Regions from separate parts of the Priestia sp. YIM B13491 genome, predicted to be linked through region 2. Evidence: a T-box and tRNA genes for the amino acid it is inferred to sense, from the RefSeq annotation. Region 2 holds a T-box; the other holds one or more tRNA genes.
What was found. The T-box of region 2 lies ahead of serS (serine--tRNA ligase). A T-box ahead of a tRNA ligase gene usually reads a tRNA of that ligase, here a tRNA-Ser.
Positions count from the first base shown of each region.

Region 1: it encodes a tRNA-Ser, which carries the amino acid that the T-box ahead of serS (serine--tRNA ligase) is inferred to sense. The anticodon was not compared.

Region 1 covers NZ_JBHZOR010000001.1:376,115-380,488, forward strand. Annotated here, with positions in the region: gene ACFX4E_RS01885 (MFS transporter) at 1-100, shown strand, start outside; gene ACFX4E_RS01890 (DUF1189 domain-containing protein) at 248-1,039, opposite strand; gene ACFX4E_RS01895 (hypothetical protein) at 1,154-1,348, shown strand; gene ACFX4E_RS01900 (DUF456 domain-containing protein) at 1,375-1,860, shown strand; tRNA gene ACFX4E_RS01905 (tRNA-Asn) at 1,923-1,997, shown strand; tRNA gene ACFX4E_RS01910 (tRNA-Met) at 1,999-2,072, shown strand; tRNA gene ACFX4E_RS01915 (tRNA-Asn) at 2,113-2,187, shown strand; tRNA gene ACFX4E_RS01920 (tRNA-Ile) at 2,191-2,267, shown strand; tRNA gene ACFX4E_RS01925 (tRNA-Ser) at 2,279-2,371, shown strand; gene sodA (superoxide dismutase SodA) at 2,569-3,177, shown strand; gene ACFX4E_RS01935 (MFS transporter) at 3,307-4,374, shown strand, end outside.
Region 2 covers NZ_JBHZOR010000025.1:4,001-8,374, forward strand. Annotated here, with positions in the region: gene ACFX4E_RS27860 (serine hydrolase) at 1-156, shown strand, start outside; gene pdxS (pyridoxal 5'-phosphate synthase lyase subunit PdxS) at 347-1,234, shown strand; gene pdxT (pyridoxal 5'-phosphate synthase glutaminase subunit PdxT) at 1,256-1,843, shown strand; T-box leader at 1,901-2,113, shown strand; gene serS (serine--tRNA ligase) at 2,166-3,443, shown strand; tRNA gene ACFX4E_RS27880 (tRNA-Ser) at 3,555-3,647, shown strand; gene ACFX4E_RS27885 (deoxynucleoside kinase) at 3,768-4,374, opposite strand, start outside.

The DNA.
Region 1 (4,374 bases), on a different contig from region 2:
TTATAGCTTTATTCTGCTCACAGCAGGAGGTTTGTGGGTTTTGTATCAGTTGAAAATTCTTCCTTGTGCAATGGGAAGAAGAAAAGTTGTACCGAAATAAAGAGGCTGAGACTTAACTACATCACTCCAATCACCAGCTAGAAGCAGCCGCATACATGAAATCTGCGTTCACCATATCAATAAAAAAATCCAAAAGAGGTGGATTCTCTATCAAGAATCTAGATTCCTCGTTTGGATTTTCCTTCAACTAAGATACGTTTGTCCCAGCATCTTTATTAGGTTTTACTTTTTTTCTTATAGGAACCCTTGTGACGAGCAACAAGTAAATGAAGAATGTTCCTATCCAGTAAAGAGAGCTATGTAGTGCTAGAGACAAAGAAAAAGCTTCAAAAAGCGTATACAGCAGCGTGAAGGCTACTGTACTATAAGCGCTCAGTGCCCATAGCTGCTTGAAAGGAAGCTGCTTTTTAGTAATGAGTCCAATCAGTTTTCCAAGATAAGCAAGGCAGGTAATAGAAAGGAAGTTTAGTCCAGATGTTAATACGTACAGTAAAAGCATAGCGATAGGGACAAGTATGTATAAAGAAAATTTTTGTTCGTGCAGCAAGTTTAGCAGTTCATTTTTATCTTTATGATGCCAGTTTAGCAACTCATATGAATACGTTTGTGTTTGTGAATTAGTCGTAATGTAAATTCCATCCTTTAAAAAACCAATGGCATGAGCAGGGGAATGAAACCGTTCAATAGACTGTGAGGGGTTTAAGATAAAAGCGGTACCATTTACTTTTTTTGTGAAAGGTTGACTTGACGTAAGCTGTGAGTTTGAAATAGAAAAAGAAGAGACAGATTTTGGAAGATCTGTAGTAGCGATATGATAGCCATTTACAATCGTCAAAGTCATAAAGAAAAATGTAGGCAGCAAAGAAATAAATGTTAAAAACAGCACAAAGCCAATTGTTTTATTCGTATGCTCAAAGCGAAGCGACCTTATTTTTTTGAAGGAAGTAAAACTCCATGCCATCTTTTTCAGCATGCTCATTGTAAAGCCTCCTCTTATTGAAGATTCTGGTTATATCTTATTTTATAGCGAAAATTTAAGGTTTACAATAGATTTTAGAAACCGTTACTAATTACAATGATGCGGTGGAGCGTTTTGTCACAAGCACATCTTATGCGTATATGTACAGGTTTCCCTGTCATTGTTTTTGGGGGATATTACGGGCAGCTTGAGGACCGTGCTGTTAATATTGCAGAGGTACACTCAAAAATCGTATTCGAAAGTAAAATAAAGGAAGGACTCGTCGTGCAAGGTCTTTCTTTATGGGAGTGGTTATTGTATGATAAATAGTAATAATAAAAAGGATAGGTGCGGGCATGGCTATTTTATGTTGGGCATTAATTATCATTAGCTTTGTTGTATCGTTTGTTGGGTTGGTTTATCCCATCATCCCAAGCGTGCTATTTGTAGCTCTGGGATTTGTTATATACGGTTTATTTTATGATTTTAGCTCCTATAGCTGGTTATTTTGGGTGATACAAGGATTGTTAGTTGTCGCACTTTTTTTAGCAGACTATATAGCTAATATTATTGGTGTGAAAAAATTCGGAGGCACTAAAGCAGGTGTTTGGGGAAGTACAGTTGGGCTGCTTGTGGGTCCGTTTGTCATTCCGGGATTTGGAATTATTTTAGGGCCGTTTATCGGAGCGATTGTAGGAGAACTGATTGTTCATCGGACCACAATTAGCAACGCAGTAAAAATTGGAGTAGGTTCGGTTATTGGCTTTTTTAGTGGCGCTATTTCAAAAGGATTTATTCAACTGCTGATGATTGCCTATTTTTTATACGCTGTTTTAAAATAATATATTGACTTTAGGCTAGAAACATGTTAAATTTTTAATGTCGCTAGTAAATGTTATATTGTTCCACAGTAGCTCAGTGGTAGAGCTATCGGCTGTTAACCGATCGGTCGTAGGTTCGAGTCCTACCTGTGGAGCCATGGCGGTGTAGCTCAGCTGGCTAGAGCGTACGGTTCATACCCGTGAGGTCGGGGGTTCGATCCCCTCCGCCGCTATTTTCCAATTTGCGTTTGTGACATACATAATTCATATTGTTCCACAGTAGCTCAGTGGTAGAGCTATCGGCTGTTAACCGATCGGTCGTAGGTTCGAGTCCTACCTGTGGAGCCATGTGGACCCTTAGCTCAGCTGGTTAGAGCAGACGGCTCATAACCGTCCGGTCGCAGGTTCGAGTCCTGCAGGGTCCACCATTTATAGGGTTGGAGGAATACCCAAGTCCGGCTGAAGGGATCGGTCTTGAAAACCGACAGGGGTGTTAAAGCCCGCGGGGGTTCGAATCCCTCTTCCTCCGCCATACTATTGTCTATTCAAAGCTTCTTTTGAGAAAAAGAAGCTTTTTTTATGTTTAAAAGAATAGCGAATGGGAATTAGGTAAATATAAATCATGGATTAGGAACTTTTTATTTGAAACAGTAGGGTAAATTTGCTAATCTAAACGTATATGGTGCTTTTGCGCCAAAATGCTTACATATTTTGAAGGAGGAATTATTCATGGCTTACAAATTACCAGAACTACCTTATGCATACGATGCACTGGAACCACATATCGACAAAGAAACAATGAATATTCACCACACAAAACATCACAACACATATGTTACAAATCTAAACGCTGCTGTTGAAGGCAAAGCGGATTTAGAAAGCAAAAGTATTGAAGAGTTAATTTCAAACTTAGATGCTGTTCCTGAAGATATCCGTACAGCAGTACGCAATAACGGTGGCGGTCATGCGAACCACTCATTATTTTGGACAATCCTTTGCCCTAACGGCGGCGGTGCTCCAACTGGTGAATTAGCAGACGCTATCGCTAGCAAATTCGGCAGCTTTGATCAATTCAAAGAAGAATTTGCAAATGCAGCTAAAACTCGCTTCGGTTCTGGCTGGGCTTGGTTAGTTGTAAACAACGGCGAATTAGAAGTAACAAGCACACCAAACCAAGATAGCCCATTAATGGAAGGCAAAACGCCAATTCTTGGTCTAGACGTTTGGGAGCACGCTTACTACCTAAATTACCAAAACCGCCGTCCAGATTACATTTCAGCATTCTTTAATGTTGTAAAATGGGACGAAGTTGCTAAACGTTACGACGCTGCAAAATAAGCTGAAGACGTATTTAAGAGCCAGTAAAGTAATTATTACCTTTACTGGCTTTTTTGTTTTCCAATTCTTTTACATATCTCCTTTTCTTTTTCACACACTAGGTGTAGAAGAGAAAAGGAGTTTTTTGATATGCCTTTATTAAAAAAAGTAGTTGGAGATGTAGAAGTTAGTAAAGATTTACTTTTGCTTTTAATTATAGGCGGTCTTTATGCCTTGGCTATTTCAATTTCCAATTCGTTTGTTAACATTTATCTGTGGAAACAATCAGGCGAATTTTCGGATCTCGCTATTTATAATTTAGCGGTAGTGGTGCTTCAGCCGCTTACGTTTATTTTAGCAGGTAAATGGGCCAAACGAATTGACCGGGTTGTGGTTTTAAGATTAGGTGTATCTTTTTTAGCTGTTTTTTATATCGCTGTATTAATCAGTGGAGCTAACGCAGCCCAGTATTTAGTATTGCTTGGTGGACTGCTGGGTATAGGATACGGCTTTTATTGGCTAGCTTTTAATGTGCTAACTTTTGAAATTACAGAACCTGATACAAGAGACTTTTTTAACGGATTTTTAGGGATCTTAAACTCTTTTGCAGGGATGATTGGTCCTTTAGGAGCGGGCTTTGTTATTTCCGCTTTGTATGAATCACTTGGGTATAAAATTGTGTTTGGTGTATCGCTGCTATTGTTTATCGGTGCCGTTGTGCTTAGTTTTTTTATTACAAGACGCGCAGCGGAAGGAGTATACAAATTTAAAGAAGTATGGGCTGAACGAAAAGTCAATAAAGACTGGAATCGAATATTGCAGGCTCATTTCTTTCAAGGGTTGCGTGAAGGTACGTTCATTTTTGTTGTATCCGTCATGGTATTTATTACGACGGGAAGTGAACTAGCTTTAGGAACATATGGACTGGTGAATTCAGCAGTTGCGTTTGTAGGATACTATGTTGCCTCAAGGTTTATTAAGCAAAAAAATCGCCTTCGATTTATCTTCACAGGGGGCCTCCTTCTCTATGGAGCAGTCTTTTTGCTTATCTTTAACTTATCGTATCCAAAGTTAATTATATATGCTGTTTGTATTGCCATTGCTTATCCTATTTTGTTGGTTCCATTCATTTCTCTAACGTACGATGTGATTGGGCGAGCAAAAGACGTTGTTTCAAAAAGAATTGAATACATTGTTGTCAGAGAAGTATTTCTGAAT
Region 2 (4,374 bases):
TATGTAGGAGGTCAAACTACAGATAGCATGACGCCGGTTGTGACAAACGAATCTGTTGAAAAAGCTGGATGGTTCTCTCTCGCTATCCGCAGTATTGGCAACTTCTTCAGCGATATTTGGATGAATGCTGCAAATACAGTGAATAACTGGTTTTAATGATAACTCAAGAGAAAGAAGAGATACTACAAGAGAGTATCTCTTCTTTTTATTTTTAGATTTGTTTGTATATAATCTATAAATTAGATAGGAATTTTCCGAAAAATGCGGTAAAATAGACACTAAGTTTTGAATTTTGTATATACACTAAAAATTATTGTGAAACACTTGATACAGGAGGAAGACAAACATGAATAACATTACAGGTACTGATCGTGTAAAACGAGGAATGGCGGAAATGCAAAAAGGTGGCGTTATCATGGACGTTATCAATGCAGAGCAAGCAAAAATTGCAGAAGCAGCAGGCGCTGTTGCTGTTATGGCATTAGAGCGTGTTCCAGCTGATATCCGTGCAGCAGGCGGCGTGTCTCGTATGGCAGACCCAACAATTGTTGAAGAAGTGATGAATGCTGTGTCCATTCCAGTTATGGCAAAAGCTCGTATTGGCCATATTGTTGAAGCACGCGTGCTAGAAGCGATGGGTGTAGACTACATCGATGAAAGTGAAGTGTTGACTCCAGCTGATGAGGAGTTTCATTTAAATAAAAATACATTTACGGTTCCATTTGTGTGCGGTTGCCGTGATCTTGGCGAAGCATCTCGTCGTATTGCTGAAGGAGCTGCAATGCTTCGTACAAAGGGAGAACCAGGGACAGGAAACATTGTGGAAGCAGTGCGTCATATGCGTCAAGTAAATGCTCAAGTACGTAAAGTTGTGGGCATGGACGAAGATGAGTTAATGACAGAAGCTAAACTATTAGGTGCACCTTATGAGTTATTACTGCAAATTAAACGTGAAGGTCGTTTACCGGTTGTAAACTTTGCAGCAGGCGGCGTAGCAACACCAGCAGACGCAGCGTTAATGATGCAGCTTGGAGCAGACGGTGTGTTCGTTGGATCAGGAATCTTCAAATCAGACAACCCTGAAAAATTTGCGCGAGCAATCGTGGAAGCAACAACACATTATCAAGACTATGAACTGATTGCAAACTTATCAAAAGGGTTAGGAAGTGCAATGAAAGGGATTGAAATTTCATCATTATTACCAGAAAACCGCATGCAAGAGCGTGGATGGTAATTTAAAGGGAGTTTTGACAAAATGGTAAAAGTAGGCGTGTTAGGATTACAAGGTGCCTTTCGCGAGCATGCACAAGCATTAGAAGCAGCAGGCGCTGAAGCCATTATCATAAAAAAAGTTGAACAGCTAAACGAAATAGATGGTTTAATCCTACCGGGCGGCGAAAGCACAGCGATGCGTCGTCTGATTGACAAATATGACTTTATGGGACCTCTTCGCCAGTTTGCACAAGCAGGTAAACCGGTATTTGGTACGTGTGCGGGTTTAATTTTACTCGCAGGACAAGTCGTTGACCGTGAAGAGCCCCATTTAGGTGTTATGGATATTACGGTAGCTCGAAACTCGTTTGGGCGTCAACGGGATAGCTTTGAAGCTGCCCTAAATATTAAAGATATCGGTGAAGATTTTATAGGCGTATTTATCCGTGCTCCGCATATTGTAGAAGTAGGAGAAAACGTTGAAGTCTTAGCCATGCATAACGACCGAATCGTTGCGGCAAGACAAGGTCAATTCTTGGGATGTTCGTTTCATCCAGAATTAACAGATGATGCTCGCATGGCGCAGTATTTTGTAGCAATGGTTGAAGAAGCTTCAAAAAAACCTGTATAAATGAATTGCATCTTGTACAGACTTGTAGTACATTATGATTAATAAAAATGATATTGGTATAAAGCGTTGATAGGAAATAGTAATAAGATTTTTGATTTCAAGAGAGTCGATGGCTGGTGTGAATCGATAATCAATTCTTATGAATCCGTCCTGGAGCAAGCTGTCGAAAAAGTAGTAGGCAGTTTCGGTTCATCCGTTATCTGGTTTAAGAGGAAGGCTTATTTTAGCTTTCAATTAGGGTGGCAACGCGGGTAAACTCTCGTCCCTTTCATGGGGATGAGAGTTTTTATTTTGCCCTTTTATACTAAAGGAGGTACTAAGTATGTTAGATTTAAAATTTTTACGTGCTAATTTTAATGAAGTAAAAGAAAAGCTCAAGTTTCGTGGTGAGGACTTAACGGACTTAGGTCGCTTTGAAGAGTTAGATGCAAAACGCCGTGAGCTAATTGCTCAAACAGAAGAGTTAAAAAGCAAGCGAAATGAAGTATCACAGCAAATTGCACAATTGAAGCGTGAAAAACAAGATGCTGATCATTTAATCGTTGAAATGCGTGAAGTAGGAGACCGCGTAAAGCAATTGGATGAAGAGCTTCGCAGCGTTGAAGAAGAATTAGAACTATTGCTACTTTCAATTCCTAACGTTCCACATGAAAGTACGCCTGTAGGTGAAACTGAAGATGATAACGTAGAAGTTCGCAAATGGGGAGAAATTAAACAATTTGATTTTGAACCAAAACCGCATTGGGATTTAGGAACAGATTTAAATATTTTAGATTTTGAAAGAGCTTCGAAAGTAACGGGAAGCCGCTTTGTATTTTATAAAGGGTTAGGTGCAAGATTAGAACGCGCTCTTATTAACTTTATGATGGATTTACATATGGATGAGCATGGTTATGAAGAAATCCTTCCTCCATATATGGTAAATCGTACAAGCATGATGGGAACAGGGCAGCTTCCTAAATTTGAAGAAGATGCATTCAAGATTAAAGAAGAAGATTATTTCTTAATTCCTACAGCTGAAGTACCAGTTACAAATTTGCATCGTGATGAAATTTTAAGTGGAGATCAGCTTCCAATTGCTTATACAGCGTATAGTGCTTGCTTCCGATCAGAAGCAGGCTCTGCAGGAAGAGATACACGTGGTCTTATTCGTCAGCATCAGTTTAATAAAGTAGAACTGGTTCGCTTTGTTAAGCCAGAAGATTCTTATGATGAATTAGAAAAATTAACGGGCCATGCTGAAAAGGTTCTTCAACTATTAGGTTTACCTTACCGGGTTCTAAGCATGTGTACAGCTGACCTAGGTTTCACAGCAGCCAAAAAGTATGATATTGAAGTTTGGATTCCAAGTTATGAAACGTATCGTGAAATTTCTTCTTGTTCAAACTTTGAAAGCTTCCAAGCTCGCCGTGCTAATATTCGCTTCCGACGTGATACAAAAGCAAAACCAGAGCATGTTCATACACTAAACGGTTCTGGCTTAGCAATTGGTCGTACGGTAGCTGCAATTTTAGAAAACTACCAGCAGGAAGATGGATCAATTCAAATTCCAGAAGTGCTGCGTCCATATATGGGAAATAAAGAATTTATCTCTAAATAAAAGTAAAAGATGTTCATTAAGAATTAATTCTTAATGAACATCTTTTTAAAAAAAATCAATAAAAGAGTTGACTTCATTATTTATATATGATAAATTAATACTTGTCGATACGGAGGAATACCCAAGTCCGGCTGAAGGGATCGGTCTTGAAAACCGACAGGGGTGTTAAAGCCCGCGGGGGTTCGAATCCCTCTTCCTCCGCCATATTTGACTTATAATGCAATTAACATAGCGCGATAAATTGGAGATTGGAAAACCGTTACTTATAAGTAACGGTTTTTTATTTGTTAAAAATGCCGCTTTATCTATTAAAGCGGCATTTTTTTATAGATGACGGCGTTTTAGCTTTTCATTATGTTGTAAAAAGCGAGCCACTTTTTCAACAATTGATTCAATTGAATCAGGATTCTTGATAAGGTCGTATTCTCTAATATCTAAACGAAGAATAGGGCAAGCCGTAAAGTTATTAATCCAGTCTTCGTATCGGGCGTGCATCTCTTTCCAATAATCAAGAGGCGTTTGCTGTTCCATTGGTCGCCCTCTTTCTTGAATCCGATCTACAATATCTTCGAAGCTGCCTTCCAAATAAATGAGCAGATCCGGATGAGGAAAATATGGAGTCATAACCATTGCATCGAACAAGCTTGTATATGTTTCATAGTCTACTTTAGACATCGTTCCTTTTTCAAAATGCATCTTAGCAAAGATACCGGTATCTTCGTAAATGGATCTGTCTTGGATGAAGCCGCCGCCATACTCGAAAATTTTCTTTTGTTCTTTAAAGCGTTCCGCTAGAAAGTATACCTGTAGGTGGAAGCTCCAACGTTCAAAATCTCCATAAAATTTGTCCAGGTAAGGGTTGGAATCTACTTTTTCAAACGATGTGCGAAATTGGAGAGCATCAGCCAATGATTGAGTCATTGTAGATTTC